4 regions of the Leisingera sp. ABM4_101 genome follow, and region 2 is predicted to be linked to each of the others. Evidence: riboswitches for the same ligand, from Rfam matches in the RefSeq annotation. Region 2 holds a riboswitch; each other region holds the start of a gene.

Region 1 (7,500 bases), 2.3 Mb from region 2:
CCTGGTGCGCGGCTACCTGGAGTACCTGGTGCAATACAACGCCGACGGCACCTTTGAACCACGCCTGCTGGAAAGCTGGGAGGTCAACGAGGACGCCACCGAATACCTGCTGCACATCCGCCCCGGTGTGAACTGGAACGACGGCCGCGGCACCCTGACCGCCAAGGACGTCGCCTATAACTTTGCCCGCTGGTGCGACGGCAAATGGGAAGGCAACTCAATGGCGGCCCGCATGGGCTCGCTGCAGAACGAGGCCGGCGACGGCCCGGCCGAGGGCGCGCTGGAAGTGGTCGATGACCTGACCCTGAAACTAAAGCTCACCCGCCCCGACATCACCATCATCCCGGCAGTCACCGAATACCCCGCAGCCATCGTGCCGGACGGCTGGTCCGGCGATCCGGGCGCCGATCCGGTCGGCACCGGCCCCTACAAGCTGGTGGAATACGAGGTCGGCGTGAAGGTCGCGCTGGAGAAGAACACCGATCACGAATGGTGGGGCGAAGGCGCCTATCTCGACCGGATCGAGTTCATCGACTTCGGCACCGATGCCTCCACCCACCTGTCGGCAGCCGAGGCCGAGGAAATCGACATGACCTACGAGACCGTGGGCGAATATGTCGACATCTTCACCTCCATCGGCTGGAACGTCAGCAAATCCGTCTCCGCCAATACCCTGGTGCTGCGCACCAACCGCGACGCCATCGTGGACGGGGCAACCCCTTACGCTGATGCCCGCGTCCGCCGTGCCCTGGCGCTGGCCTGCGACAACGCTGTGCTGCTGGAGCTGGGCTATGACGGCCGCGGCACCCTGGCCGAGAACCATCACGTCTGCCCGATCCACCCGGAATACGCCGACATCGGCGCGCCGGTGCGCGACGCCGAAGCCGCCCGCAAACTGATGGAAGAGGCCGGCATGCTTGATTTCGAGCATGAGCTGATCTCAATCGACGACGACTGGCGCCGCAACACCACCGACGCGCTGGCGGCACAGATGCGCGATGCGGGCCTCAATGTGAAACGCACCGTGCTGCCCGGCAACACCTTCTGGAACGACTGGGACAAATACCCGTTCAGCTCCACCGACTAGGGCCACCGCCCGCTGGGTGTGCAGGTGCTGACACTGGCCTACAAGACTGGAGTTGCCTGGAATGAAACCGGCCTCGCCAGCGCCGAGTTCGACAGCATGCTGGAGGCCGCCTCGGCCATTGCCGATGCAGACACGCGCCGCGGCCATATGGAGAAGATCGAGCAGTTCATGCGCGACGACGGCACCGTGATCCAGCCCTATTGGCGCTCGCTCTACCGCCACGCCCGCCCGGGCATCATCGGCGCCGAAAGCCACCCGATCAACGAGATCCACGTGCACAAGCTGGCACTGGAAGCCTGATCAATCTGCAAATGAATGGGCGCGCGCCGGATCCGGCGCGCGCCCTGTTTCTTTAGATGTCCACTTCAACCCGGCCAATCGGGTTGGAGCAGCAGGCCAGGATATACCCCGCCTCCACATCTTCCTCCGAGATGCCGCCATTGTGGACCATATGCACCTCGCCCGCGGTCTTCTTGACCTTGCAGGTGCCGCAGATGCCAAAGGTGCAACCCGACGGGATGTTGAGGCCCGAGGCCTTGGCCACCGCCAGCACCGTGTCGGTCTCGGTGCAGGTCGCCATCACGCCCGACGCCGCAAAGCTGATCTCGGCAGTTGCGCTTTCTTCCGGAACCACATCGTCCAGCTCCGGCGCATCCGCCTCAGTCTCGACCGGCGCGCCAAAGCTTTCCTGGTTGTAGTTCTCCATGTCAAACCCGAGACCGATCAGCATGTCGCGTACCGCCTGCATGAACGGCTCCGGGCCGCAGCAGTAGACCTCACGCTCCAGATAGTCGCCGGCAATCAGGCCTAGCATGATCTGGTTGAGCTGCCCGCGGTAGCCGGTCCAGACCTGATAGGGGTCATCTTCCTCAACCACGAAGTTCAGCTTCAGCCCCGGCACCCGCGACGCCATGCTTTCCAGCTGCTGGCGCGCGATGATCTCGCTCGGGCGCTTGGCGCAGTTGATGAAGCAGACGTCAGGCGACTGGCCGCGGTCGAACAGATACTGCGTCATCGACAGGCTGGGCGTGATGCCGGAACCAGCGGAGATGAACAGGAACTTGCCGTTCGGCCGCTTGGGCAGGGTGAACACGCCTGCCGGGCCAGAGGCCCGCAGGAACATGCCCGGCTTCAGGTGGTCCAGCATCCAGCGGGTGCCGATGCTGTCGGCCTGCGCCTTGACCGTCACCGAAATCGACAGCGGCCGCGACGGCGAGGAGCTGATCGTGTAGGTCCGCCAGACAGTCTCCCCCGGCACCGGCAGCTCCAGCGTCAGGAACTGGCCCGGCTGGTACTTGAACCACGCGCCAGACGGCGCGCGGAAGCTGAAGGTGGCGGTGTTCGGCGCTTCCGGCACAACAGAGACGCATTCCAGCATCTCGTCGTCCTTCCACGCCAGGGTTTCGTCCAGCGTCTCGAAATTGGCCTGCAGTCCCATGCGCTTACTCCGCCGCGATCAGGTGGCGGCCAGTCAGGGCGCGCATCAGATGATCGGCATACCAGTTGGAGAACTGGATGACGCCGCTTTCCTGCACTTCCGAGTACGGACCGGGCTCATACGCGGGCGAATTGATGCCGCGCTGATTGTCCTCGACCACGATGCGGTCTTCGTCGTTGGTGGCAATCCAGACCTCAGTGAGGCGCTTCAGGTCGTAATCCTGCCCCTCGACCGCGTCCTTATGCACCAGCCATTTGGTGGTGACTTCGGTCTCAGTCGGGCTGATCGGGGTCACACGGAACACGATGGAATGATCCGGCAGGAAGTGGTTCCAGGTGGTCGGGTAGTGGAACTTCAGCAAGGTGCCCGCGTCCGCGAACGGCACCCGGCCCAGCTTCCTGGCCACAGCCGCCTTGCCGTCCAGGGTATAGCTCTCGGCGCCCTCGTTCAGCGGCATCCGCGCCAGCCGGTGCTGGCCGCGCGCGTCGATGGTAAAGGCCGACGGAACCCCCGCCGCCTCGATCCGGTCGAAATGCTTTTGCAGGTGCGCCGGTGTCTCGCCGCCTTCGATGCCGGTCACCGACGGGTCTTCCGGGAAGGTCCGGCACAGCGAGGGGTGGTTGCCGCCGCAGTGATAGCACTCGCGGTTGTTCTCCCAGACCAGCTTCCAGTTGCCGTTCTCGATGATCGAGCTTTCATAGGCGACCTTGGCGTTACCCAGGTCATGCGGTTCCAGATACGGACGCGCCACAGCGGCAAAAGCGTCAAAATCCGGCGCCTCATCCGCCAGGCAGATATAGATCAGCCCAGCCAGATCGCGGCAATGCACCGGCTTCAGCCCGTGTTTGGAGGCATCGAAATCCGGCCCCATGTCGCGCGCCCACAGCAGCGAGCCATCCAGCTCATAGGTCCACTGGTGATAGGGGCAGACCAGTTTCGGCGCATTGCCTTTCTTGGCTTTGCACACAACCGAACCGCGGTGGCGGCAGGCGTTGTGGAAGGCACGCACTTCGCCATCGGTGCCGCGCACGATGATGACATTGTAGGACCCCACCTGATGGGTCACGTAATTGCCCGCCTTCGGGATCTCGCAGGCCGGAATGGCAAACAGCCACTCGCGGTAGAAAATCTGGCGCATGTCCAGATCCAGAACCCCCGGATCGGTATAGAACGCCTGTTCCAGGGAATAGTTTTTCTGCCGGCCCATCAGCTTGGCCAGAATCTCGCTGTCCTGAAGCATCTGCTTCTCTCCTTTGCCGCATCCCCGCGGCGTCTTGGCTGGGTGCAGGCATGGGAAGAGAGATTGCAGGCCACGCGCCCGCAACCGCCCGACCGCCGCCCGCGGTTGACGTGTTTTCATGGCAAGGCTGGTTTCCGGACTGTCCCGGGGCCGCGTGGCGGCGGAGCCTGGCACCTTCCCGAAGCATGCGCCTCAGTGGTCTTTGCCAGGCCTGACCCGGGGTCACCGTTGCGGGGGCAGTGCCGGAGTTTCACCAGCTTCCCAATTCTCCGCCCCGAAAGGCGGCACCTTGCTGAGATGGAAAATGCCCGATCACGGGCCGGTCGGCGAAAACAAATCCGACCCGCCGAAACCGGAAAAAGACATGCATGTTTGCCGCTCCAAACCGCACAGGGATGTCCAGAATCTCAAACCGGCACTCGCCAGCCTGTTTGCGGCAAGCGCTTATCTTTCATGCGTTTACCCGTTGCCTGCTGCCGCGAATCGATTCGCGGACACCCGAAAATGCGCCGGTCACTTGGAACTGGAACCACGATTAACTATATGCCGTATAATTAATTGCAACTCAGGAGAACCAGATGACCACCGGCCACGTTTTCATCGCCACCAGCCTCGACGGCTTTGTGGCCCGCCAGGACCACTCGCTGGATTGGCTTTACAAACAGCCTGTTGCCGAAGATGACGATGGCGGTTTTGCGGCCTTCATGGACAGCGTCGATGGGCTGGTCATGGGAACAGGATCATTCCGCACCCTGCTGGGGTTTGATGCATGGCCCTACGCCAAACCGGTTGTGGTCCTCAGCAGCAGCCTGAGCGAACAGGACATTCCCGAGGAGCTGAAGGACAAGGTGCGCCTCAGCACCGCTACACCCGCAGACCTTATGCAGGAACTGCAGGAAGAGGGCTGGAAACGCGCCTATATCGACGGCGGCCGGATGGTGCAGTCCTTCCTGCGGCAAGGGCTGATCGCAGATCTGACCATCACAACGGTTCCGATCCTGATTGGCAGCGGCATCCCGCTGTTTGGCAATCTGGAGCGGGACATCGACCTCCAGGTGGCAAGCTCCCGCACCCTGCCCACCGGCATGGTCCAGACCACCTTCCAGGTGGCCTGATCCATGCCCCCGCGCATGGGGCGCCCTCCCCGGGGCAGCCGGGCTCTCAGCAAGGATGATGTATTGAAAAAGGCCCAGCAGCTGCTCGATGAGGGCGGCAGCAAGGCCCTCACCTTCAAGGCACTGGCAGAGGCGCTTGGCGTCACTCCGATGGCCGTTGCCCACCACGCCGGCACCAGGGACGAGATGATTGCATCTCTCGTCGCCATTGCGTTCGAAGGTGCTGACGCACCATCAGAGGAGGCAACCCCCAAGCTGCGGCTGCGCGGCCTGATGACCCGCTATTGCGCCCAGGTCACCCGGCACCCGGAGCTGGCGAAATGCATCCTGGAAAACCCATCCCTGATCGGCGCCTCCCTGACAAGGCTGACGCAGCACATCGAGGCGGAAATTGCAGCCGCAGGCGTGACCGGCGCAGAGGCCCGCACCCTACTCTGCCTGCTGGTGGATTACACACACGGCTTTGCCTTTGCCGCCGCTGCGGCACCACGCGGGGCGCTTTCGGATGACGACTTCACCCCGGCACTGGACTGGGTGCTCGACCGGATCGAATAAAAAACGCGGGCCATTCAGGCCCGCGCATCCGCTTGTGTCTTCCGGAACCGCCCATCCAGCGACCCCCTCTCACTTTGATTTCCAGGTACCCAGCCAGCGCCGGAACCGCCCCTTGCGCTCGGCAATCGCATCGCCGGCCGCATACAGGCTGTCTTCGGCGCTTTCGATCATCGGGTCGATCCGCGCCTGCCGGAACCGGCGCCAGCGCACATAAATCGCCCACAGGAGCGCCGCCAGCAGCACCAGGAAGATGATCGAGAACCAATTGGTCGGCTTGTCCTCCGGCCCCGCCACCGGCTTGATCGTCACCGCATTGGGGAAGATCGACAGGAACTCGTTGCGCCAGCCGTAATGCATCACCGCCACCCACTCCGGGTTCGCCTTGGTCGAGATGCTGTCATTGGCGTCCGTATAAAGGTTCGCGGTGTCGAACTTGAAATAGGGCGGCCAGTTCCAGCCGGTGTCCTCGTTACGGTAGACCATGTTGCGGCCGTTGGCGCGCACCGCCTGGATGAACTGCACATCCCGGTTGATCAGCTGCGCCGACTGGTCGTCCGGCTTGGACCAAAACACCCTGGTCCAGTCGTTCAGCTCCTGCCGCTCCTCATAGGTATTGACGATCCGCACCACGTCATACTGCGGCAGCGTATAATGCAGGTAGGCGCCGAACAGCACCCAGAAGGTAATCAGGAAAGCCCATTTGATGAAACGCATGGGGTGGACCTCACATGAAGTTAATGACGTAGATCAGGAGCGCCAGCGCCCCCAGCGGGATGATATAGACCAACAGGATCAGCTTGCGCCGGAACGAGTTGTCGTACTGCTTCAGCCCTCGCTGGATGAAGGCCGCGCGGTCGCCGGTCAACCCCTTCTCTTTCCAGCGCCGCTTCAGCTTCAGCCGCCGCATCTCGCGCGAGTAGAGCGACACCGCGGCATAGACCACGGTCAGCACCACCAGAAGGATCAGGATCAGGCGGATAAATCCGAACATCTCAGCACGCCTCCTGAGCTTGTGCACGTAACATAGGTTCGCGCCCGCCCATGGGGGCGGGTCGGGCGCGAACCGGATCGCAAGCGGTCCGGGAAGAATTAAGTTGCTCCAATAGGACCACCCTATCGCCCCCGCACCCGGTTCACAGCCCCCCAGGGGCCGACCCGCTCAACCATCCCCTTGCGCCGCACCCGCGGCAGCCGCCCCTCCATATCCGGCTCATGCCCGAACAGCGCCTCCCGCGCGCCGGCCTTGTCCACCGCATATTCCCGCGCCAGGAACTCCGCCGAATAGGCCTTCTTGGTTTCCGGCCAGCCGCGGTACTGGCTGTAAAACAGCTCCTTGTGGCAAATGAACATCTGGCGGAAATCATGCGGGCACAGCTCCGCCAGCAGCATGTTGACCAAATCCCGGTCGGCCGTATCCGCCGCCCTGAGCGAATAGAAATAAGCCGGATGGTCCGAGCGGATCTTCGGCCATTTGCCGCCCCCCTCGGCCCAGCGCACCAAGGCTGCCAGCCCCTCGAACTCCTCCGGCAGTTCCTCCGCATGGCGCGCCGCCAGCCGCCGCAGGTCCGCACGTGACAGCCCCGACAGATCCCGCCCCTTCTCCGTCAGGACTGAGACCGCCAGGAACCCCATCTTCTGCCGCAGGATCGCCGCGCCATCAACGCCGCGCGCCCGGATCACCGGCTCTGCCAGGCCGTTCAGCTCCAGGAACTTGGCAATTGCATTGCGCTGCCCCAGATCGAACACCCGGTCGAGCGGCACACCCTCAGGCTTCTCCCCGCTGGCAATCACCGCCGGATGCTCCAGCCCCTGAAACACATACAGGCCGCCGAAATGCGCGGTCCAGAAGTTCGACTGCTCAAAAGCCTCATGCTCCAGATGCACCGGATTGCGGGTCACATCGCCGGTCTTCTCGGCGGTCGAGATCATCTCCCCGATCAGCGCATCATCAAACCAGGCATCCTCGCCTGTCTTGAACCGCTCCACCAGCGCCGCCAGATGGTCCGCATGGCGCAGGGTGCCCTTAGTGGTATCCGCCTCGATCCGCACCTGCTGGATGTCGAAC
Region 2 (7,500 bases):
GCAGTATGCTTCGGCGCCCCAAGTGCTCAGCAGTTTCTGGAACGCGTCAAAGGCGGCGCGGTTGAAGACCTTGTCCTCGCCCAGACGGCCGATCACCGGGTTCTCAGGATGGACGCCGCAGCAGGGCACCCAGCCTTCGGGGATGGGCGTGTTGGCGGAATGGGTGCGCTCGGCACGCAGCAGTTTGGGCAGCACATGGGTGTGCGGGCCTTCGGGGGATTTGCCGCCGGTGTCGGGACCACCGATCATTTGATAAACTTCGACACGGCCAAGACGGGTCAGCAGCACCCGGTGCGGATGGTGCTTCAGGATTGCCCCCATTGCCGGGTTGCCGTGCTCAAACAGCGAGCGGCCGGCGTTTTCGTTCAGCACCGCCAGCAACTCAGGGTCGGCGGTGCGGATGCAGAAATCCGCCTGGTACTGGCCCAGCCCCATGTCGAACAACTGGGCGCCGCAGTCTTCGCCGCGCAGCGCATCTTCGTCCGGGCCAAGCGCGGTCAGCGCGCTGCGCTGGTTCATCGCGGCGTCATCATGCGGCAAGCACAGCGACACGGCTTGCGTCCAGCGGTGCGGCTTTGGGCTGAGTGTTTCATAGGCCACCGGGCGCACGCCCTCCAAATTGTCGATGCGCACGCCGCCGCGGGGGGTTACCTGCATAAGCCCGGCATGCTCCTGCGGGGCCGGATCGCCATAAACATGGTGAAACTCACCGATGGCGCCGAAGGAGCCCATATTCCAGCCGCAGTCCTCCTGCATCAGTGCCTCTTTCAGCACCTGTTGAAGCTCAGGCATGTGCTGCCCTCCTGTTGGTTGATTTCCATTCCAGGGCGCCGGTGTGGACGGCCTGGTACACGGCTTTGCCGATGGCTTCGCCGGTGGCGGTGTGCAGCCCGGCATAGGGATTTGCGCCAGCCGGGGCCGCCACCGCGACACAGTCGGTCCCGGTGCCGGTCGCGGTTCCTGAAGACAGGGTGATACCTGCCTCCATCACGGCCGCGGTGCGGGCCTGGACGGCGATGCTCATCGCTTCGATCAGCCCGGCCTGGGTCAGCCCTTCGGACAGGCGCAGGGCCACGTTGATGGTGCCCCAGTTGCGGCTGGCGTAATCCATCCGGCTGCCTACGCGCTCGGCGTTGGACAGGCCGGCGGTGGCCACCGCATGGGCCTGGACACCCTCCACCGCGGCCGAAGCCTCGCAATAGCGGCGCACATCGCGCGAGGTGAGGAAGGCCACGGCATCGCCGGCGCCGCGCTGTGCCAGTTCACCTGCGAACCATTCGGTGACATCCAGATCACGGGGCAGGTCGCTGTTGCGGACTTCACGCCACAGAATGCGGCGGGCTGTAACAAAGCCAGGGCGGTTCACAGCCCAGCTCAGGACCTGCATCTCTGCGCCGAGGTCAAACTCGATCCAGGGGCGTTGCAGGGTGACCATGCCCATCACAGCACCTCCAGCGGCTGGAACACCGGCCCTTGCGCCGTGGTCTCATGCCAGATGGAGATGCCAAAGGCGCGGGCCATCAGGTCAGGCGTGAGCACTTCGGCGGGTGATCCGTCAGCCAGGATGCCGCCTTCGGCCAGCAGGATCAGCCTTGTGCAATGGCGCGCCGCCAGCCCCAGATCATGCAGAGAGACCAGTGCAGCGCGGCCTTCGGCGGCGAGGCTGGCAAAGACCTCCATGGTGGAGATCTGATGCGCCGGATCCAGCCCGGCGGCGGGTTCATCCGCCATCAAAAGCGGCGTGTCCTGCGCCAATGCACGGGCAATCAGCGCGCGGGCCTGCTCGCCGCCGGACAGGCGCGATGCGGCGCGCTGGCGGAAAGGATCAAGTCCCATGCGCGCAATCGACTGATCGACCAGCGCCTGATCGCCAGGCGGCAGCCGCAGCCTCTGTGGCAGATGCGGCAGGCGGCCAAGCGCCACCAGCCGCTCCACCGGGATCGGCCAGGCGATTTCGCGTGATTGCGGCATCCAGGCCACCGCGCGGGCGCGCTCCGCGGCACTCATCTCTGCCAGCGAGCTGTGCCCCTGCGCCGGGATCAGCCCCAGGGCGGAACGCATCAGGCTGCTTTTGCCGGCGCCATTCGGCCCCAGCAGGCCGACAAACTCGCCTGCTTGGATTTCAAACGACACATCGCGGAGCACCGGACGGTTCCGCAAGGTGACGGAGAGGTTCCGGACCGAAAGCACGCTCATGCCAGCCCCTTCCGCGTCTTATAGATCAGGTGCAGGAACAGCGGCGCGCCGACCAGGGCAGTGACCACACCCAGTTTCAGATCGCGCGACGGCAGGATGATCCGCACCGCAATGTCAGCCAGTTGCAGCATGATGGCGCCGCCAAGTGCCGAGGCCCACAACAGCCGCGACGGCTGGCCGCCAACCAGCGGGCGCAGGATGTGCGGCACAACCAGGCCGATGAATCCGATGGCGCCCGCCACCGCGGTTGCACCGCCGACAATGGCGGCAGTCCCGGCCACCAGCAGCAGCCGCAGCCTGTTCAGGTTCATCCCCATGGTCTGCGCCGCATCCTCGCCCAGGGTCAGCGCATCCAGACCCCGCGCCAGTGTCAGCAGGATCGCGCCCCCCGATAGCGCAAAGGGCAGCACCAGCCAGACATGCAGCATCGAGCGGTCGGCAAGTGAACCCATCATCCAGAACACAATCTCATTGGCGGCAAAGGGGTTTGGCGACAGGTTCAGGACCAGCGATGTGAGCGCGCCCGCCATGGCAGAGATTGCGATCCCTGCCAGGATCAGCGACAGCGAGCCGCCCTGCGGCCCGGCGAGCGCCATTACCAGGAATACCCCCGCCAAAGCGCCTGCCAGCGCCGCCAGTGGCAGGCCCAGCGTCAACGAGGCCGCAAGCCCGGTGTTGATCGCCAGCACCGCTCCCAGCGCCGCCGAAGAGGACACCCCGATCAGTCCCGGTTCCGCCAGCGGGTTGCGCAGGTAGCCCTGCATCGCAGCCCCCGCCAGCCCCAGGCCGCCGCCGATGATAATCGCCAGCACCGCCCTCGGCAGGCGGATTTCCTGCATCACCAGCGTCAGCGGGCCATAGCTGTCGTTAAACAGCGCCGCCAGGCTTTCGCCCATGCCGACATCCGCGGGCCCCACTGTCAGCGAGATCAGAAACAGCACAATGACGGCAATGGACAGTCCCAACATCAGACGGGTCATTCCCGGCTCTCCTTTTCGGCGAACAGGCGGCGCTCCTCAGCCAGGATTTGCACCGCGCGCAGCACATGGGGCGTGCCGCAGACCCAATCCGCATCGCGCATCTGCCCGGCACCGCTTTGGGCCGCCAGCTGCTGCACGACGGGATGTGCCAGATTGTCCTCGCTGCGCGAAGCGCGCGGGTAAGGCGAGGTTCCCACCAGCAGGTCCGGCTCAGCCATCGCCAGCACTTCCAGCGGCATCTTGCCGGAGCGGGCGTAACCCAACTCGGCGGCGACATTCCTAAGGCCCGCAGCCTCAAGGATTTGCCCGGCCAGCGATTTCGGCCCGGCGGTGTAATTGTTGGCCGCATAGAGTGCTGCCCGCGGGCGCGTGCCTTCGGCTGGCAGCAGCAAGGCCAGTTGCCTGTCAAATTCTGCCAGAAGAGCGCGGGCGGCCTGTTCCCGGCCCAGAACACCGCCCATCTTCAGGATCCGCTGCCGCACGTCTTCCAGCGAGTTGGCGGGCTGAAACACCACCACGGGCACACCAAGCCGCTGCAGCATATCGGTTGTCGCCCGGGTCGAAAACGTGCCGGCAATCACCAGATCCGGCTTCAGCAGGTAAATCTCCTCTGCCTTGCCGTGATTGATGGGATAAGCCATGGCCTCATCAGCCATGGCCGAGGCGCGGGCGTCCCGCGCGATGTAAGAAACCGAGGCCAGCTGCCCCGGCGCTGCAAGCAGCATCGCCAGCTGGTCGGTGCACAGGTTCATCGACACCACGCGCGACGGCCCGGCAAAGGCGCCGGTGGCGGCCCACAAAAGGGCCAGGGCTATGCCGGGCAAGCTGCGCATGGGTCAGAACGCGGCCCGTACGCCGATATAGGCGGCGCGGCCGCGCTTGGCGTAGCCCCAGACGTCCGCGTAATCCTCGTCGAACAGGTTAGTGACGCGCCCGGTCAGTACGACGTTATCCGTCAGCTCATACTGAGCAGCCACATCAACGGTGGTGTAATCCGGCAGCTCAGCTGTGGCAAAGGAGCCAAAGAACTGGCTGTCCGAATTGCCTGCCACATGCCGGATGTCCGTGGTGACAGAGCCGCGGCCGTTGAAAGTATCCAGTGTGGCACTCAGTAGAAGCTCGTGCTCCGGGCGGCGGATCTCGACGGAGCCATTGGGGTTGGTGGCGTCCAGATAGGTGTAGGACAGACGCAGGTCGAGGTTGTCGGTGGCTTCCAGGCGTGCTGCCAGTTCAACACCTTTGCGATCACTGTCTCCGGCTTGGTTGCGGTAGGAGAACGTGGTTGCGTTCACCATGTAGCTCTCGATCTCGCCTGTCAGTGTCTCGTCGAAATAAGTCACATCAACCAGACCGCGCCCTTGCAGGAATGGCACTTCAACCCCGAAATCGAAGCTGCGGTTTTCTTCCGGCTGCAGGTTCGGATTGCCGAGGTAGGTAGTGGAGCCGAAGGTGCTGTTGGCAAACAGTTCAAAGTAAGAAGGGTTCACGATGCCGGTACCGGCCGAGCTGTGCAGGCGCACACCGCTGCCAGCAAACGTGTAGGAGGCACTGACGGTCCAGCTGGTTGCGTCTTCGAATACGCTGTTGCTGTCGTGACGCACCCCGAGCTGCAGGTCCAGGCCGTTGGCAAAGCTGCCGCGGTATTCCAGGGCAATCGACTTGGTTTCGCGTGTAAAGGCCGGGTTGGAGCTGCTGGAATCCTCTTCCCACTCCAGCATTGCGTTCAGAAGATGGTCTGCTTGATCAGCCTGCTGCCCGTCCAGGCCGAAACTCAGCAGGTACTTTGCTGCTTCAGTCTTGGTCTCGGTCGGGGTGCCGCCATTGAAGGACCGGTCAAAGTCAGTGCGTTCGATTGACAGGCGGTGTTTCAGGCGGCCGCCCAATGTGTCCAGTTCAGCATAGACTTGCGCCAGTTGCTCATCCCGGTCACTGAATTGCGTCGGATCATCCACGACATAGCTGGCCGCATCCGTTGCGGTAAAGGAGGTGCGATCGCTGTCATAGCGTTCATCCGACGTGCGGAAGTTGAAGCCAAGTTTCAGCCAGTCGGTGACCAGGTAGTCGCCTTTCAATTGCAGTGTATTGCGGCGGATGCCGTCTTCTTCACCGCCATCGCCCGAGGTGTCATAGCCGTCGTCATTGTCATGGGCGAAGCTGAAGGCGATACCGCCGCGCTCGGTCCGCGACGAAACCCGGGCCGAGGCCCGGTAGCCGTCGGACCCCGCTTCCGCGCTGCCGCCGTATTCCGTGCCGATGCCGCCGGACTTGGTGATGATGTTGATCACACCGGCCGAGGCGTTGGAGCCGTAGAACACCGACTGCGGGCCGCGCAGGACTTCGATCCGCTCGATATTGGCAGTGTCCAGGCCGGACAGAATGTACTCGCTGTCACCGCCCGAGGCTTCGACGCCGTCGATCAGGATCAGCGTGTGATTGGCTTCGGCACCGCGGATGCGGACCTGGGTAAAACTGTCGCCGGAGCCGTTCACCATCAGGCCGGGGACCGAACGCAGCGCGTCCTGGACGGTGGTGATACCGTGATCTTCGATTTCTTCGCTGGTCAGGACTGAGACTGAGCGGCCGTATTTTTGGGCCTCGACCGGCGTAAAACCGCCGGAGACGATGATCTCTCCCAGATCGGTGACCTCAAAATCCTGGGCGGTTGCGATTACAGGGGTGGCGGCCAGGGCCGCAGCTAGGGACAGGCTTGCCTTGCGCATATTCCATTCCTCCCGGCCCACGCAGCAAGCACAGGCCAAGCGGCTGCCCATACCGGGCAGCATGTTCATAATTTTGGTCTTTGGAAGGCAATGCCCCCGCAGACGGTGAAAACTGCCACCACTACGGAAGGTCCGTTATCTTCGGCGCGCCCCGCACCGCGATAGGGTGATCATCCTGGCAGGTCTCCTGACTTGCGGGTCGAGGCTTTGCTGCGCCTTCCCGCCCCTTGGGGCAGTGGCATACCGCAGCATTGCTCTCCGCTCACAGTTGCGGGGGCAGTCACGGATTCGGCGCCTGTTGGCTACACCTCACCGTGTTCCCTTTTAACCGGGTGGTCTCCCAGCCGGACCAGAATGGCCGGGACTTAGGCAAACTGAACTTATTCTGTCAAGCGCCAAAGTCTAGTGAGGCGGCTTAGAGAGGGCGCCAAAAGGCGTCATCGCAAGAAACTGATTTCGTTAAACTGTTATAACTGAATACTACTTCGGGAGAGGGAAGACTGACGCGATTAGGCTCAAAGTTCTTACTCGGAAGCAATGCTGCATACGTATCTCGCAGTATTTGATTGAAGTGGATGAACGCATGCAAGCTTCACCACCGGCGGTGAACCTCAATCAGTGCATCTACCGCAGAACTACTGCTTTGGCCCTGCCGAGTTGTGGCTGCTTCGATGCTGAGGAATGTCTGAAATGGTCCGGTCAGGCTGATCCATTGCGTCGACTAGTGCCGACCTTGGAAACGCAACTTTCCTCGCATAGCTGCCGCTGAGATCAGGCGCAGCATTCGGTAGAATGGGCTCGATCCCACCCTCCGCTGCAGGGCGCACAAACGGGCAGATCGAGCCCATAGCTACGGTCACCGCTTGGCATGGTCGCTGCAGGTGCATTGGACCGCTCACAGTCCGAAGCGGACATGGCCCGTGCTACCACAGCATTAGATTCTTCCGGCTTGTGTCGCTTCGTTCCCATTCTGATCCTCCGTTTTCCTAAACATAACGGCGGACCACTTCATTGGGGGAGGATCATCGGGGCTAGCTCTATCTCCGAGGGCGTCATCCTTGCCCTTCAGCGGGAATGCCGTCAGATCAACGAAGAAATGCGTTGGCTTGTGGCCGTCGTGGCCGATACTGGCATGCGTCTGGCTGAAGCTGCTGGCCTGCTTAGAGAAAACACCTTGCAGGACGATGAGAGGCAGTGGCTAGCCTAGAATTGTTCCCCGCCCGCAGCGGAGCCTTAAGACGGGCGGCAGTGAGCGGCTGGGTCTTCTTGTCCGTTCTGCCAGGTGTGCGGCCGAGCGTGTCCATGTGCAAGAGGCCGGCAGCAAGCTTGCCTTCCCAATATACAACGCAGCGGGGAAAAACGTCAGTTCGGTCAGTGCTCAGGTTCCAGGATCCAGGCTCTTCTCGGTCCTCATTCCCTCGCCGATGATGTGATTGTTTTCTCGAAAATACCCAGCCTGTCAGTGTTTTAGTTAGGCATAGCGGCGTCTGTGGGGGCACAATTTCAAGTGCAAGCCGGTTATGTAACCTGCCCCTGCAGCCTGGCTTCTCCAAATTGCGTTGTGGCCTGCCGGAAAGCTGATTTGCGATCCTGAATGGGAGTAA
Region 3 (7,500 bases), 160 kb from region 2:
GTTTTGCCAAGGCCCGTAAGAAGGCGGAAACCCTCGATGACCCGGTCTTTGCCGGCGTGGCCGATCCCGCCAGCCGCTTCCGCATCGAATCGCTGCAGCAGGAGGTCAAGGACCTGCGCGGCCTGATGGCTGATGAACTGGGCCCCGCACTGGGCGTCGCGGCCGGTTTCAACGCGCTGGACGGCGACTAAGGAAAGGAAGCACCATGACCTCCCGCCGCGGATTTCTGACCGGCCTTCTCGCCGCAAGCCTTGCCCCGCAAACCACTTGGGCCAGCGCAGGCAGCCCGGCTTTCCTGTCGGCAGGCAAAAACGCCAGCGGGGATTTCCTGCTCGCAGGCCTGAACGCCAGCGGCGAGATCCTGTTCCGCCACCCCCTGCCCGCCCGCGGCCATGCCGCGGCAGCCCACCCGGTGCGCCCCGAGGCGGTGGCCTTTGCCCGCCGCCCGGGCCGCTTTGCCGATGTGATCGACTGCCGCAGCGGCGCCGCCATTGCCCGGTTGCAGCCGCCCGCGGGCCATCATTTCTATGGTCATGGGGTGTGTTCACCTGATGGCAGCCGCCTGTTCACAACCGAAAATGACTATGAAAACGCCCGCGGCGTGATCGGCGTCTGGGACGCGGCAAACGGCTACCGCCGCCTGACCTCCTTCAGTTCCGGCGGCATCGGCCCTCATGATATGCTGCTGCGCCGGGACGCGCCGGGGCTTGTGGTGGCCAATGGCGGTATCGAGACCCACCCCGACAGCGGCCGTGCCAAGCTGAACCTGCCCGATATGCGTCCGAACCTCAGTTACCTGAACTTCGACGGCACCCTGCAAGAGCAGCTGGAGCTGCCGCGGGAACTGCATCTGAACTCGATCCGCCACCTGGCTATGCGCGCGGATGGCACCGTGGGTTTTGCCATGCAGTGGCAAGGTGATCTGGGGGAACAAGTCCCCACCGCAGGCCTGCACCATCCCGGCGGCCCGGCGCGCCTTTTGACTGAGGACGACCCCCGCATCCTGAACATGCAGGGCTACGGCGGCTCTATCGCCTTTTCCGCGGATGGATCGCACATTGGCGTCACCTCGCCGCGCGGCGGGGTGCTGCAAGTGATGGATACGGTTTCCGGCACCCTGCTGCAGGAGCACAGGATGGCAGATGTCTGCGGGCTTGCCCCCTCTGCCGCAGGGTTCACCGCCAGCACCGGAACCGGCCGTCTCTTCTCGGTTTCAGACATTGGCCTGCACCCGCTGCACCGCGCGGATCTGGCCTGGGACAACCACCTGATTCCGCTCAGCTGATCCAGCCCGTTTCTGAACCAGCCAAAGCGCGCCGCACCAGGCGCGCTTTTTCGTTTTCAGCATTCACGAAATCAAAACGAAAATGAATCGTGACTCTCCCTTCCTGATGCGCTAGAGAATCGCAGCGAAAGGAAAGCAAATGGATGCCATTGGCCGTCAGAACGAAATCGTCTCCCTGCTGAACCAGCAGGACCGGGTCGAGGTCGAGGATCTTTCCCGGCGCTTTGGCGTCTCTCTGCAAACGGTGCGCGCCGACCTGCGCGACCTGTCGGCACGCGGCGCCCTGTCCCGTGTGCACGGCGGTGCCGTCCGGGTCAGCACCGCTGCCAGCCAAGGCTATGAGGACCGCCGCAAGCTGAACGCGGGCAACAAGCTGGCGATGGCAGCCATGGCCGCTGAGCTGATCCCCGACAATTGCTCGCTTTCGCTCAACATCGGCACCTCCACCGAACAGGTTGCCCGGGCCCTTTCCGGCCACAGCGGCCTGACGGTGATTTCCAACAACATCAACATTATCAATATGATGATGGGTGGACAGGCAAAGGAGTTGATCCTGGCCGGCGGCACCGTGCGGCAAAGCGATGGCGCCATCGTTGGCGAGGACGCGGTGGAGTTCTTCTCCCGCTACAAGGTGGATTTTGCGGTTATCGGCGCCTCGGCTTTGGATGCCGACGGCGCGGTGATGGATCACGATGCCCGCGAGGTATCTGTCGCCCGTGCAATCCTGAAAAACGCACGGCAGAAGGTGCTGGTCTGCGACGGCAGCAAGTTCGACCGCTCCGCCCCGGTGCGGATCTGCGATGCAGCAGATCTGGATGTTGTCATCACCGACCGCCCCGTACCGGCAGAATTCGCCCAGGCCGCACAGGCGGCGGGTACAAGGATCCTCACCGCAGGACAAAACGAAAGCAGCGAAAATGACTGATACACCTGTCACGGACCTCTTCATCATCGGCGGCGGCATCAACGGCTGCGGCATCGCCCGCGACGCGGCTGGCCGCGGCCTCTCGGTGACCTTGGCCGAGATGAACGACCTCGCCTCCGCCACCTCCTCGGCCTCGACCAAACTGTTCCACGGTGGCTTGCGCTATCTGGAGTATTTCGAGTTCCGCCTGGTCCGCGAAGCGCTGATCGAACGCGAGGTGCTGCTGAAGGCGATGCCGCATATTTCCTGGCCGATGCGGTTTGTGCTGCCCTTCCACAAGGACATGCGGTTCGACAGCGAGACGCCGACGTCCAAGCTGCTGACGACCTTCATGCCCTGGATGAAGGGCCGCCGCCCGGCCTGGCTGATCCGGCTGGGGTTGTTTCTGTACGACAGCCTGAGTAAACGCGGCATCCTGCCCGGCACCGCCAAGCTGGACCTGGCAGCCGACCCGGCGGGCCTGCCGTTGAAAAGCAAGTTCAAGACCGCCTTTGAGTATTCCGACTGCTGGATCGAGGACGCCCGGCTGGTGGTGCTGAACGCCCGTGACGCGCAGGCCCGCGGTGCCGAAATCCTGACCCGGACCAAAGTGCTGTCAGCGGAGCGCCATGCGGACCACTGGGTGATCACGCTGCAGGATCAGGCCAGCGGCGAAACCCACCAGCGCCGCGCAAAAATGCTGGTCAACGCGGGCGGCCCCTGGGTGGCCGACGTGCTGCACCAGAAGCTGGGCCAGAACAGCCGCGAGAACGTCCGCCTGGTGCGCGGCAGCCATATCGTGGTGCCGAAACTGTTCGATCATGGCCGCTGCTACTTTTTCCAAGGCACCGACGGGCGGATCATCTTCGCCATTCCCTATGAGCAGGATTTCACCCTGATCGGCACCACCGACGCCGACCATCCGGATCCGGACACGGCGCCTGAATGCACCGAGACCGAACAGGACTACCTGATTGATTTCGCGTCGCAATATTTCGAGCAGCCGCTGCGCCGCGAGGATATTGCCTGGACTTATTCCGGTGTCCGCCCGCTCTATGACGACGGCGCCAGCTCCGCCACTGCGGCGACCCGCGAGTATGTGCTGACACTGGATCAGGCGCAGGCGCCGCTCTTGAATGTCTTTGGCGGTAAGATCACCACCTACCGCAAGCTGGCCGAGGCGGCGCTGGCGAAGATCGGTGAAGTCTTCCCGCAGCTGCCCGCGGACTGGACCGCAGGCGCGGCCCTGCCAGGCGGTGATTTCCCGGTGGAGGATGTGGAAAAGCTGAAAACCCGGCTCGCCAAGGAATACCCTTTCCTGACGCCCTATTGGGCGGCCCGGCTGATCCGCGCTTACGGGCTGGAGGCCTGGGAGGTGCTGGGCGATGCCAAGTCCGCCGGTGATCTGGGCCGGGACTTTGGCGCCACCATCACTGCCCGCGAGCTTGACTGGGCAATTGCCCGCGAATGGGTGCGCGCAGGCGACGACTATTTGTGGCGCCGCACCAAGCTGGGCCTGCGCCTGGATAAGGCGCAGCGCGCCGCGGTGGATGCCTATATCAGCGAGAAAGCCGCGAGGCTGGCGGCTTAAGCGCGGAGGGGCTTAAGCGCGGAGGCAGGCGGGGCATCAAGACACGGGGGGGGGCACTCCCGCCCCTTTTCAAGGAACCAGAGGTTCCCTGAAAAGCGTTGGGCCGGGCGGGGGCGCTGCCGCAGGCAGCGCCCCCGCCCCCCGGCGATTTGCAAAGCAAAGCGCAAAACCTCAGGCCCGATCGGATTTGCCGCCTTTCGCCGCCTTTTGCCGCCTGTAAGAGATTAAAACTCCACACCCTTCTGCGCCTTCACCCCGGCGCGGAACGGGTGCTTGATCTGGCCCATCTCGGTCACCAGATCGGCGATCTCGATCAGCTCCTCCTTGGCGTTGCGCCCCGTCAGCACCACATGGGTCATCGGCGGTTTCTGCTCCACCAGGAACTCCAGCACCTCCTCCAGGTCCAGGTATTCATAGCGCAGCGCGATGTTGATCTCATCCAAGAGCACCATGGTGTTGCGCTCGTCCAGGATCATCTCCTTGGCCTTCTCCCAGCCCTTCTGGGCGGCAGCGATGTCGCGCGCCTTGTCCTGGGTCTCCCAGGTGAACCCCTCGCCCATCGCGTAGAACTGGCACAGATCGCTGAAGTTCTCCTCGATCAGAGTGCGCTCGCCGGTCTGCCAGGCGCCCTTGATGAACTGCACCACCGCAGACGGCATCCCATGGGCGATGCAGCGCATGATCATCCCGAACCCCGACGAGGATTTGCCCTTGCCCGGCCCGGTGTGGACGATGATCAGTCCCTTCTCGCCCTCCTTGGTCTTCATCATCCGGTCACGCGCCGCCTTCTTCTTAGCCATCTTCGAGGCGTGACGGGCGGCTTCTTCTTCTGAAATGCCGGTTTCAGACTTTTCGCTCATAGGGGCTCTCCAGCTGTTTGACCCCATGTCTTGACAAAGAAGCCCGCCATAGCGCAAGGGGGTTCCGCTGGTTCCTGTGAAAACAGGCGAAGAGGGAATGTGAAGGCCTGCTCAGGCTGAAGCACAGCCGCCCCCGCGACCGTGACCGGATGAGGCCGCCATGCCACTGGGAGATATCCCGGGAAGGCAGGATGGCCGGCAAGGCGAACGCCTTGGCATCCGCAAGCCGGGAGACCTGCCAGCAGGAGAGAGATCAACGGGCAGACGGGGTGTTCTGCGACCGGGTGAGGGGCTGGCACGAGACAGTTCCTTTTCGGCCATCCCGCAAGCCCTGCCGCGACAGGAGACGCGCTGATGGCTGACGATCAGGCGGGCACCCCCGCCAGCAAACCGGGACCGGTCACGCTGACCGTGTGCCTCACGTGCCGCAACGAAGGCGCCGATCCCGAGGCAACCCGCCCCGGCACCCTGCTGCATGATGCGCTGAAAGAGGCCGGCATGCCCGAGGGCGTAACGCTGCGCGGCGTCAAATGCCTGTCGGCCTGTTCGCGAAGCTGCACCGTGCTGCTGACCGGCGGCGAGGAACGCTGGAGCTATGTCTACGGCGACATGGACCCGGAAGAGCATATCCCTGAGATCCTGGCAGGCACAGCCGCCTATGCCGCCACAACCGACGGCCTTGTGCCTTGGCGCGAGCGCCCCACCGCATTCCGCAAACAATCCGTTGCCCGCATCCCGCCGGCCGCCTTCCCTTCCGAGGAGTAATCATGAGCGATCTCAACAAGATCCCCGTCACCGTTATCACCGGCTTCCTCGGTGCAGGCAAGACCACCCTGATCCGCCACCTGATGCAGAACCCGCAGGGCAAGCGCCTGGCGGTTGTGGTGAACGAATTCGGCACCGCCGGTGTCGACGGCGACATCCTGAAGTCCTGCGCCGATGAGAACTGCCCGGCCGAGAACATCATGGAACTGGCCAACGGCTGCATCTGCTGCACCGTGGCCGATGACTTCATCCCCACCATCGAGCAGCTGATGGACCTGCCGGAAAAGCCGGATCACATCGTGATCGAAACCTCCGGCCTGGCCCTGCCCAAACCGCTGCTGAAAGCGTTTGACTGGCCCGCGATCCGCTCGCGCATCACCGTTGACGGCGTGATTGCGCTGGCCGATGCAGAGGCCGTTGCCAAAGGCCAGTTCGCCCCCGATCTGGACGCGGTTGCCGCCCAGCGCGAAGCAGATGAGAGCCTGGACCACGAAACTCCGCTCAGCGAAGTCTTCGAAGACCAGGTCTCCTGCGCCGACATCGTGCTCCTGTCCAAGGCCGACCTGGCCGGCGACGAAGGCGTCGAGAAGGCCCGCGCCGTGATCGAGGCCGAGGCGCCGCGCAAGCTGCCGATCCTGCCGATGAGCGAAGGCGTCATCGACCCGCGCATCATCCTAGGGCTCGAGGCGGCTGCCGAGGACGATCTGGACGCCCGCCCCAGCCACCACGACGGCCATCACGACCACGAGCATGACGATTTTGAAAGCATCGTTGTCGAAATGGGCGAAGTCTCCGATCCAGAAGCGCTGCAAAATGCCATCGTGAAACTCGCCCGCGAGCGCAATATCCTGCGCGTCAAAGGCTATGTCGCGGTGGAGGGGAAACCGATGCGGATGCTTGTGCAGGCCGTGGGCGAGCGCCTGCGTGCCCAATACGACCAGCCCTGGGGCGCGCAGCCGCGCAAGACCGCCCTGGTGGTCATCGCCGAGCATGACGACATCGACGAACAGGCCATCCGCGCCGAGCTGGGGGCCTGAAGCATGCTCTTGACCCGCAATTTTCATGAGCGGAAAGGATCGCGCCCGTCCCGGGGTGGGCGCAATCGCGCCCGCCCATGGGGGCGGGTCGGGCGCGATCCGGGGCTTGCGCCCCGGGACTCCATTTTGCTGGCTGGGAAAGGCAAAATCTGATGCACGTCGTCTTCCGCGAAAGCCACGGCCTTGACGAGACCGATACCCCGCAGGACCTTGGGCAGACGCCTGCGGACCTTGTGGTGCTGTCGTTTTCCGACAGCGACCTCGGCGCCTTTGCGGCGGGCTGGCACCGCGCGGGCGGCAAGTTGCCCAGCTTGCGCCTCGCCAACATGGTGGCGCTCAAGCACCCGCTGTCGGTCGACGTGTATGCAGAACAGACACTGGAGGGCGCCAAGGGCGTCCTCGTCCGCCTGATCGGCGGCGAAAGTTACTGGTCCTACGGGCTTGCCACCCTGCAGGACCTCGCCCGCCGCAAGGGTATTGCGCTGGCGATCCTGCCCGCTGACGGGCGCGAAGATGCGCGGCTTGATGAGCTGTCCACCCTGCCCGTCTCCACTCTGCGCCGCCTGCAATCCCTGTGCGACGCCGGCGGTGCGGTTGCGGCCCAGGCAGCACTTGCCCAGCTGTCGCTGGCTGCAGGGCTTTACGCCGGCCCCGTCCTCGGCCTCAAGACGACACCGGAACACGGCTTCTACGACCCGGCCAAGGGCGTGCTCGCCGACCTGCCGCCGCAGGACAAACCGCTGGTGCTGGTGAGCTTCTACCGCTCCTACCTCACCGCCGCCGACACCGCCCCGGTGGATGCGCTGATCGCGGAACTGCGCGCCCGCGGCTATGCCGCTTATGGCGCCTTTGCCGCCAGCCTCAAGGCGCCTTCTGCCGCGGACTGGCTGCGCAAGAAACTCCCGCAGCTGGCCCCCGCCGCCATCATCAACGCCACCGCCTTTTCAGCGCAAGGAACAGACGGCAGCGCCTCGCCGCTCTCCGCCACCGGCTGCCCGGTGTTCCAGGTCGCCCTCTCCACCGCCCGCAAGAAGGACTGGGCCGAGGCCGACCGCGGG
Region 4 (7,500 bases), 1.7 Mb from region 2:
GAATGCCGAGCGACGCGGCCGAATCGCTGCCAAAGGTGAAGGCGTCGAGCGCCCGGGCATGGAACCGGCAGATCATCCAGCCCGCCAGCGCCAACGGCACCGCCAGCCACACATCCGGCCAGCGCACGCCGCTGAGGTTGCCCATCAGCCAGAACATGATGCCGCGGGCCTGATCGGCATTGGCGGATTTGGCAATGATGAAGGCGGTGAGCGCATTGAACAGCTGCGAGCCTGCTATGCCCGCCAGCACGATCTGCGCTGCAGCCGCGCGGCTGCCCCCTGCCCCGGCCGCCCGCGCCAGGATGGCCACAAATCCAAAGGCCAGCAATGCGCCGTTGAAGGCGCCAAAGGGCAGCGACAGTGCACCGCCGCCCAGCCCCGCGATGGTGACCGCAACCGCCCCCGTAGAGGCACCGGCTGAAATACCGAGGATGTAGGGGTCTGCCAGCGCGTTGCGCAGCAGCGCCTGCAGAACCACGCCCGTCACCGCCAGAGCTGCCCCGCAGGCCGCAGCCACCAGCGCCCGCGGCAGCCGGTAGCTCCAGATGATGCCCTGATCCACCGGATCCACCGGCAGCCCAGCACCCGCCAGCTTGTTGGCCAGAACCGACAGGACAAGGTCAGGCGCAAGCGCGGTCTCGCCGATCATTGCGCCTGCCAGAACCGCCGCAGCCAGCACCGGCAAAGCCAGGCAAGCGCCCCGGACGCTTTGCCACGCTAGTGCGGCGGCTGCGCTCATTCGCCGTTGCCGATCGCGCTGAGTTCAGCTGCCAGGTCCTCCAGCGCCGGGATCGCGCGGATGGTGGCATCCATGGCCTGGGCATCCATCACCACGATACGGTTGTTCTTGACCGCGTCCATCTGGCTGGCGACCGGGTCATTGCGCAGGAAGTCCAGCTTTTTCTCGTAGTCATCCGCGGCAAAGCGGCGGCGGTCCATGCGGGCAATCACGATCACCGTCGGGTTCGCCTTGGCGATGGTTTCCCAGCCAACGGTCGGCCATTCCTCGTCCGTTTCGATGACGTTCTTCAGGCCCAGCTGCTGCATCATGTAGCCCGGCGCGCCCTTCTGGCCGGCCACAAATGGATCGCTCTCCATTTCCGGCGAAGAGAACCAGAACACGGCAGAGGCGCCGTCCAGTGCAACCTCCTGCGCCTTGGCAACAGCAGCGGCTTCGCGCGCCTTGTAGTCGGCAACCAGTTCTGCGCCCTTTTCAGCCTCGCCAAAGATCGCCGCCAGTTCCTCGATGCCCTGGTAAAGGCTCTCGGTGGTGAACATCTGGGTCCTCGTGCCGTCACCGCCGGTGGTGTTGTCTTTGCCGACGCAATCCGCGGGCATCACATAGGTCGGGATGCCGAGGTCATGGAACTGCTCGCGCTTGGCAACGATACCTTCGGGGCCGACATGCCATTCATACTGTGCCGCGACCAGACCGGGGCGCTTGGCCACCACGCTTTCAAAGCTCGGGTCGTTGTCTGCCAGGCGTTCGACCTTGTCGTTCAGCTCAGCATATTCGGGCAGCACATCGTTGAACCAGACCGAGGTGCCCAGCACCTTTTCGCCCAGGCCCAGCGCATAAAGCACTTCGGTGGCGGCCTGGCCGACGGTCACGGAGGAGGCAACCGGCGCCTCGAATGTGACGGTCTCGCCGCAGTTCTGAATGGTCAGCGGAAAGTTTTCGCTGGCGGCGGCAGCCTGTGCAGCAGCAACGAAAGAAAGGCCCATCAGGCCGGAACGCAGAAACATGATTTCGATCTCCATGTGTCAATGACCGGAGAACGGGTGAAAGGGTATTGACCGCTAAGGCAGGAGGTCAGCCCCCCATCGCGTCACCGTCCAGCGGCGGCGCATCTTACCGGCAACCTCCCCGGACAACCCCGTCCGGTGTGCTTCAGTTTTCACCGGCAGGTCTCCTGACTGGCGGGTCATTGCCTGCGCCGTCTTCCCGGGCCGTTGAGGTCCAGTGACATCATGGCGCAGCACTCGCCGCCTACAGTTGCGGGGGCAGTTCCGTTTGGCGCCGGTTGGCGCCGCGGATTCCCTCTTAGCCCTTTCGGGACCGGTAAATCGCCCGTAGCGCATCGCTTCCGTTGCGGCAAGAAAAAGTTGCGGTCCCTGCCACAATCCTGCGGGCAAAACATCTTCGCCCCCGGTGGCGTCTACCGGCCATTGAGTGATGCGATCTTATTGGTATCCTGTGAGCCGTATGACCCGGCCCCGTCTCCATATCCGTTCCGCTGCGGCAGCTGACCTGCCGCAAATCGCTGCCTTGCATACAGAGAGCTGGCAGTCCGCCTATGCCGGTGATTTCCCGCAGGCGCGGCTGCACGGGGAGATTAGCAGCCAGCTTTTGCGCAAATGGCAGGCTTACCGGCCGGAACCGGGGGATATTCTTTTGATCGCGGAACACGCCGGACACCCCGCCGGGCTGCTTGGTTTTTGCGCCGTCTGGTGCCGGCCGGAACCCTATCTGGACAATCTGCATGTCTCTCCGGCGGCACAGGGGTCAGGTGCTGGCAGCAGCCTGTTCCGGGCCGCGGTGCAACAGTTGCTTTCCAAGGACCAGCGCAGCCTGTCCCTGACTGTGTTTCAATCCAATCAGCGGGCACGGGCGTTTTATGCAGGGCTGAACGGCCAGGAGACCGGCACGCTGGAATTGGATGTTTTCGGCACCCTGATCCCCAGCGTTACAGTCACTTGGCCGGATCTCTCCCAACTCCCGCTCTAAAACCGCGGCCTACCCCGCCGCCGCCGCCCGGCTGCCCCTCTGATCCGCTTTCAGTCCAGCCCTTCATAGCGGGCATTGGCCTCTTTCAGCGTAGCCTTCAGGCCCTTCTCGATCGTCGATTTGGAAAACGCTTCATATTCCGGGACCGGCTGGGCGCCCATGATTGCAACCTGCTCCAGGTAATAGTCCGTGGCTGTGCGCAGGCCCTGCATCTCATAGACACGGTTCAGGTACATCTTGTGCATCCACTGCATCTCGCGCGGCATCCGGGCCATCAGCAGCGCCTTCTTGCGGGTGGCCTCTTTCAGCTGTTCCAGCGGCACCACATCAGTGATCAGCCCCATTTCCTTGGCTTCCGCCGCGGTCAGTTCACGGCCCGTCAGCAGCAGGTCCTTGGCAGTTTTCATATTCACCAGCCAGGGCAGGAACATGCAGTGGCCGGAGATGCCGTATCGCACCTCGTTATAACCAATGCGGGTATCATCAGAGGCGATGGTGATGTCGCAGAACAGGCTGAGTTCAAACCCCTTGCCGATGGCGATGGAATTGACGCTGGCAATGACCGGCTTGGTCACTCGCCAGGGGGTTGTGAATTCCTCGAACTGCTTGAAGTAATGGGCGCGGTATTCATAAATCGAGGTCCGGTCCTCCTCCGCGTCTTCATCCAGATCATGCCCGGCGCAGAAGCCGCGGCCGGCGCCCTGGATCACGATCACATTGACATCGTCATCGGCATCGGCGCGCTCCAGCCCGGCTTGCAGTTCGGCAATGAGTTTCAGGTTCATCGCATTCAGCTTTTCCGGCCGGTTCAGGGTCAGCCAGCAGATATGGTCGGCGTCGACCTCGTAGATCAGATGGGTGTAGTCGGTCATGGCTCAGCCTTTCAGGGTCAGGACCGCGTCGGCAACCACCGCGCGGGTTTGGGTGAGCAGCAGCGGGTTCACTTCCAGCTCTGCAATTTCAGGGTGATCGGCAGCAAAGGCGCAAAGCGCCTCGATGGCGTCCAGCGTTGCGGCGAGGTCTACCTCAGGCCGTCCCCGGTAGCCGAGGATCAGCGGCGCCAGCTTCAGGCCCCGCAAAGCCGTTTCGATATCCGCACGCGGTGCGGGCAGGATCAGGGTGGCGGTGTCCTGCATCAGCTCCACCGCGATGCCGCCAACGGCCAGCGTCAGGGTGAGGCCGATGTCCGGCACATGGCGGATGCCAGCCAGCAGCTCTCCGACTGGATCCTGTATCATTTCCTCGATCAAGAAGCCTTCCGCCACAAGCCTTTGTTCAGCGAGGCGTTCTGCCATGGTACTGATTGCAGCAGGCAGGTCTTCCGGCGCGATGTTCAAAGCCACAGCGCCCGCCTCTGTCTTGTGCAACAGCCCCGGCACGATGGCTTTCACCGCGCAGGTGCAGGGGATTTCCACCAGGTTGTCCGGACCAAGTACAACCCACTGGCGCGGCACGTCCAATCCCGCTTCGGCGAGACGGGTTTTCGCCTCCGCTTCACTCAGCGTCCTGCCAGGCTGATAGGCCGGGCAGTCCTCAGCACACAGGAGCATCGCTTCGGGATCCATTCTCTCCCGCATGGCGCCATAGCGCGCCGCATGGGCAACCGCCCGCAAGCCATCCTCGATCCCCTGCAGCGGCGCCATACCGCTGGTGATCATCCGCTCGCGGGCTTCACGCGGCAGCGCCTCGGCCAAGGTGTTGACGAAGGCCGCCGGGCGGCCGCCCTTGGCCTCGGCCAAGGCGCTGGTGGTGGCATCCCAGGTCGACATATCCCAGCCGCCTTCGGGCGGGTAGCACATCACCTGGGCAAAGAGGTCATACCCATCCTGCGCAAAGGCCTGGTAGATCGGCAACTGATCGCCTTGCGGCCAGCCATGGGCATCGGAGATATCCAAGGGGTTCGCGGGCCCCACATAGGCAGGCAGGGCCGCATCAAGCGCGGGCGCGGCCTCTGCCGAGGGCGGTAGCATCTGCAGCCCCGCCTTTTCGGCAATATCGCCGCCCAGCACCGCATAAGAGCCTGAGGAGGTGATAAATCCTGTCTTCATACCCTTTGGAATGGGCGTGAAGCTCAGCATCTTGACGGTTTCGATGGCTTCCGAGGGCGTCGTTACTTCGATCCAGCCAAAGCGGCGGAATAGGGCCGAAGCCACCGCCGCATCGCCCGACAGGGACGCGGTATGGGATTGCGCGGCACGGGTACCTGCCTCGCTGCGACCGCCTTTGATGGCCACCACCGGAATGCCCTTGCGCGCGGCCTTGGCAGCGGCCTGCGAGAGCTTTGCAACATCGGCGATGCCCTCGAAATAGACATTCACCGCCGTTACCCGGCTGTCATCCAGCACCGCGTCCAGCATGTCAGCGACGCTGACCATCGCCTGGTTGCCGAGCCCGATCATATAGGCAATGGGCTGCGAACGGTCGGCGCATCCCAGGTCGCTCAGGTAGGCGCCGCCGTTGGAGATCACCGCCACCCCTTGCTGCGGCGCGTGATTGCCGAAGTGATCCATCATGAAGGCGCTGCCATCCAAGAAATTGGCGATACCGGGGCAATTGGGGCCGATCACCGGCATATCTCCGGCTGCCTCGATCATTTCCGCCTGCCGCGCGGCGCCATCGGCGCTTTCGGAGAAGCCGGAGGTGATGCAGACCATCCCGCCGCAGCCGTTCCCGGACAGGGCGCGCACGGTTTCGATGACCGCCTCCTTGGGGATCACCAGGATGGCGAGATCCGGCACCCAAGGCAGTTCCGCAGTCGAGGGCACGCAATCCAGCCCGGCAATCTTTGCCCGCTTGGGGTTCACAGCCATGGCCTCGCCAGTGAAGCCATTGGCCTTCATGTACTCAATCGCAGGCGCTATGCCGCCGCCGCCAAACCAGGCCACGCGGGCCGGGTCCAGCATCCGTTTCAAACGCTCCGCTTTGGTCACAGGCTGTACTCCGCCACTGGTTCGCCCAGCACGTCCGAGTTGACCTCAACGCCAAGGCCAGGCGCGCAGTCCTCCGGCACCTTCACGCGGCCGTTGACCACCGGGAACGGGTTCTTCACCACCGGCACCGCGGGCAGGTGGTAGTCATAAAGGCCAAAGGTTGCCGCCGCAGGCAGCCCCTGCGCCAGGTGGGACACCGCAGCCAGCGTCAGGCCGGTGCCATAGAAATCCTCGATCCGCATCGGGATGCCAAGGCGCAGGCCGGTTTCTGCCAGATGGCGGTGCTCGGAGATGCCGCCGGTGCAGCCCATCTTGAGCACCGCGGCATTGATCACCCCATCCTCAGCCGCGCGGATGAAGCTGTCCTGATCCTCGATCGCCTCGTCCAGCATCAGCCCCAGTCCCGTGTGACGGGCAACGGTGCGGCATTGCTCGTAGGTTTCGCAGGGCTGTTCGATCAGCGGCGCCAGGTCACGCACCAATGGCATCACCTGCATTGCCTGATCGACACTCCAGGCACGGTTCACGTCGAACCAGCAGCGCTCATCCTCGCGCATGGCCTCTTGGCAGGCGCGGATGCGGGCGACCTCCAGCTGCGGGCTGCCGTGGCCGATCTTGATCTGGAACAGCTTGTACCCTTGCGCGCGGAATTCCTCGATCTGGGCCACCTGCTCCTCGGGCGAGGCGGTGTTCACCAGGCACAGGACCGGCATGTCCTCAACCACCCGACCACCCCAGAGGTCGACCAGCGGCAGGCTCCGCGCCTTGCCTTGCAAGTCCCACAGCGCCATGTCGATCACCGATTTCGTCGGCTTGTGGCCGCGCATGGCAAAGCGGATGTCTTCCATCCGGGCGCGGTGGTTCAGCGGGTTCTGGCCCAGGAGTGCCGGTGCAATCAGCTCAATCCCTGCGCGGGCCGACTGCGGCGAGGTCGGCAGGTAGTAGGAGGGTGCAGTCATCGTCTCACCCCAGCCCGTCAGCCCGGCGTCGGTGCCGATCCGCAAAACCGTGGTCTCCAGCGGGACCTCCATGCTGAGGGCCTTGGTATAGCGGGTCTCAACCCCCCATTGATCCAGCACCACGCGGTAGACGGTCAGTTTGGTGATCTTCATATGCGCTCCTCCCTGGACGCGTCCTGCGGCGGGATCAGCACCATGCTGCCCACATGGTGTTTCTGCAAAAACGCCTCCTGCGCGGCGGCGATTTCAGACAATGGCCGGGTGGCTGCCACAGCCGGTTTCAGCCCGCCCGCGTGCAGGATTTCTATGAGCCGCGGGAAGGTCTCCTGCAGATAGGCGGTGGAGCCGAAGAAGCTGAGGGTCTTGAGGTAAAGCGTGCGCAGATCGAGGGCCACATTCGGCCCGGCAATGGCGCCTGCAGTGACATAGCGCCCGCCGCGTTTCAGCAGCGAGAGGTATTCGGTGAAGCGGTCTCCGCCCACCACATCGGCAATCAGGGTGAACTTGCGCCCCTCCGTGGCGGCCAATGCGGCACCTGCGTGGTTTGCAGTTGCCCGGTCGATCACATGGTCGGCGCCGATGGCCCGCACGCCCTCCGCCTTGGCCGCGCCGCAGACGGCCACGACCTCCGCGCCATAGTGCTTGGCGATCTGAATGAGGAAAGTGCCAACCCCGCCGGAGGCACCGGTGACCAGCACCAGGTCGCCGGCCTTGAGGCCTGCCATCAGCATCATGTTCATCGCAGTGCCGCCGGAACAGGGCAGCGTCGCCAGCTGTGCATCCGAGAACGGCAAGTCATCTGCCACCGTCACGGCGTTGCGTGATGGGACCTTGGTGAACTGGGCAAAGGCGCCGTCATGTTCCGAGCCGAGAAAACCCGCGT

Evidence for each region. A riboswitch is a leader RNA that binds a small molecule or an ion and turns the genes downstream of it on or off. The one in region 2 is predicted to bind cobalamin.
Region 1: it holds a riboswitch for cobalamin, as region 2 does, so the genes downstream of both, ACXAEK_RS07940 (aromatic ring-hydroxylating oxygenase subunit alpha) here and ACXAEK_RS19210 (TonB-dependent receptor plug domain-containing protein) in region 2, are expected to answer to the same signal.
Region 3: it holds a riboswitch for cobalamin, as region 2 does, so the genes downstream of both, ACXAEK_RS20010 (DUF1636 family protein) here and ACXAEK_RS19210 (TonB-dependent receptor plug domain-containing protein) in region 2, are expected to answer to the same signal.
Region 4: it holds a riboswitch for cobalamin, as region 2 does, so the genes downstream of both, ACXAEK_RS10625 (ABC transporter substrate-binding protein) here and ACXAEK_RS19210 (TonB-dependent receptor plug domain-containing protein) in region 2, are expected to answer to the same signal.

The regions. Positions count from the first base shown of each region.
Region 1 covers NZ_JBSWTV010000002.1:1,413,016-1,420,515, reverse strand. The annotation lists partial or broken gene ACXAEK_RS07950 (ABC transporter substrate-binding protein) at 1-1,387, shown strand, start outside; gene ACXAEK_RS07945 (FAD-binding oxidoreductase) at 1,440-2,525, opposite strand; gene ACXAEK_RS07940 (aromatic ring-hydroxylating oxygenase subunit alpha) at 2,530-3,765, opposite strand; cobalamin riboswitch at 3,874-4,072, opposite strand; gene ACXAEK_RS07935 (dihydrofolate reductase family protein) at 4,344-4,880, shown strand; gene ACXAEK_RS07930 (TetR/AcrR family transcriptional regulator) at 4,944-5,435, shown strand; gene ACXAEK_RS07925 (DUF1523 family protein) at 5,505-6,149, opposite strand; gene ACXAEK_RS07920 (hypothetical protein) at 6,160-6,426, opposite strand; gene ACXAEK_RS07915 (DUF6638 family protein) at 6,549-7,500, opposite strand, start outside.
Region 2 covers NZ_JBSWTV010000002.1:3,693,878-3,701,377, reverse strand. The annotation lists gene ACXAEK_RS19235 (DUF6925 family protein) at 1-792, opposite strand, end outside; gene ACXAEK_RS19230 (adenosylcobinamide amidohydrolase) at 785-1,441, opposite strand; gene ACXAEK_RS19225 (ABC transporter ATP-binding protein) at 1,441-2,196, opposite strand; gene ACXAEK_RS19220 (FecCD family ABC transporter permease) at 2,193-3,176, opposite strand; gene ACXAEK_RS19215 (ABC transporter substrate-binding protein) at 3,173-4,009, opposite strand; gene ACXAEK_RS19210 (TonB-dependent receptor plug domain-containing protein) at 4,013-5,896, opposite strand; cobalamin riboswitch at 6,057-6,265, opposite strand; gene ACXAEK_RS19205 (GlxA family transcriptional regulator) at 7,415-7,500, opposite strand, start outside.
Region 3 covers NZ_JBSWTV010000002.1:3,851,165-3,858,664, forward strand. The annotation lists gene ACXAEK_RS19985 (imelysin family protein) at 1-191, shown strand, start outside; gene ACXAEK_RS19990 (DUF1513 domain-containing protein) at 206-1,285, shown strand; gene ACXAEK_RS19995 (DeoR/GlpR family DNA-binding transcription regulator) at 1,425-2,210, shown strand; gene glpD (glycerol-3-phosphate dehydrogenase) at 2,203-3,780, shown strand; gene cobO (cob(I)yrinic acid a,c-diamide adenosyltransferase) at 4,005-4,640, opposite strand; cobalamin riboswitch at 4,692-4,897, shown strand; gene ACXAEK_RS20010 (DUF1636 family protein) at 4,995-5,405, shown strand; gene cobW (cobalamin biosynthesis protein CobW) at 5,408-6,442, shown strand; gene cobN (cobaltochelatase subunit CobN) at 6,595-7,500, shown strand, end outside.
Region 4 covers NZ_JBSWTV010000002.1:1,955,487-1,962,986, reverse strand. The annotation lists gene ACXAEK_RS10630 (FecCD family ABC transporter permease) at 1-739, opposite strand, end outside; gene ACXAEK_RS10625 (ABC transporter substrate-binding protein) at 736-1,746, opposite strand; cobalamin riboswitch at 1,887-2,079, opposite strand; gene ACXAEK_RS10620 (N-acetyltransferase family protein) at 2,207-2,728, shown strand; gene ACXAEK_RS10615 (enoyl-CoA hydratase/isomerase family protein) at 2,779-3,600, opposite strand; gene ACXAEK_RS10610 (acetate--CoA ligase family protein) at 3,604-5,658, opposite strand; gene ACXAEK_RS10605 (mandelate racemase/muconate lactonizing enzyme family protein) at 5,655-6,770, opposite strand; gene ACXAEK_RS10600 (alcohol dehydrogenase family protein) at 6,767-7,500, opposite strand, start outside.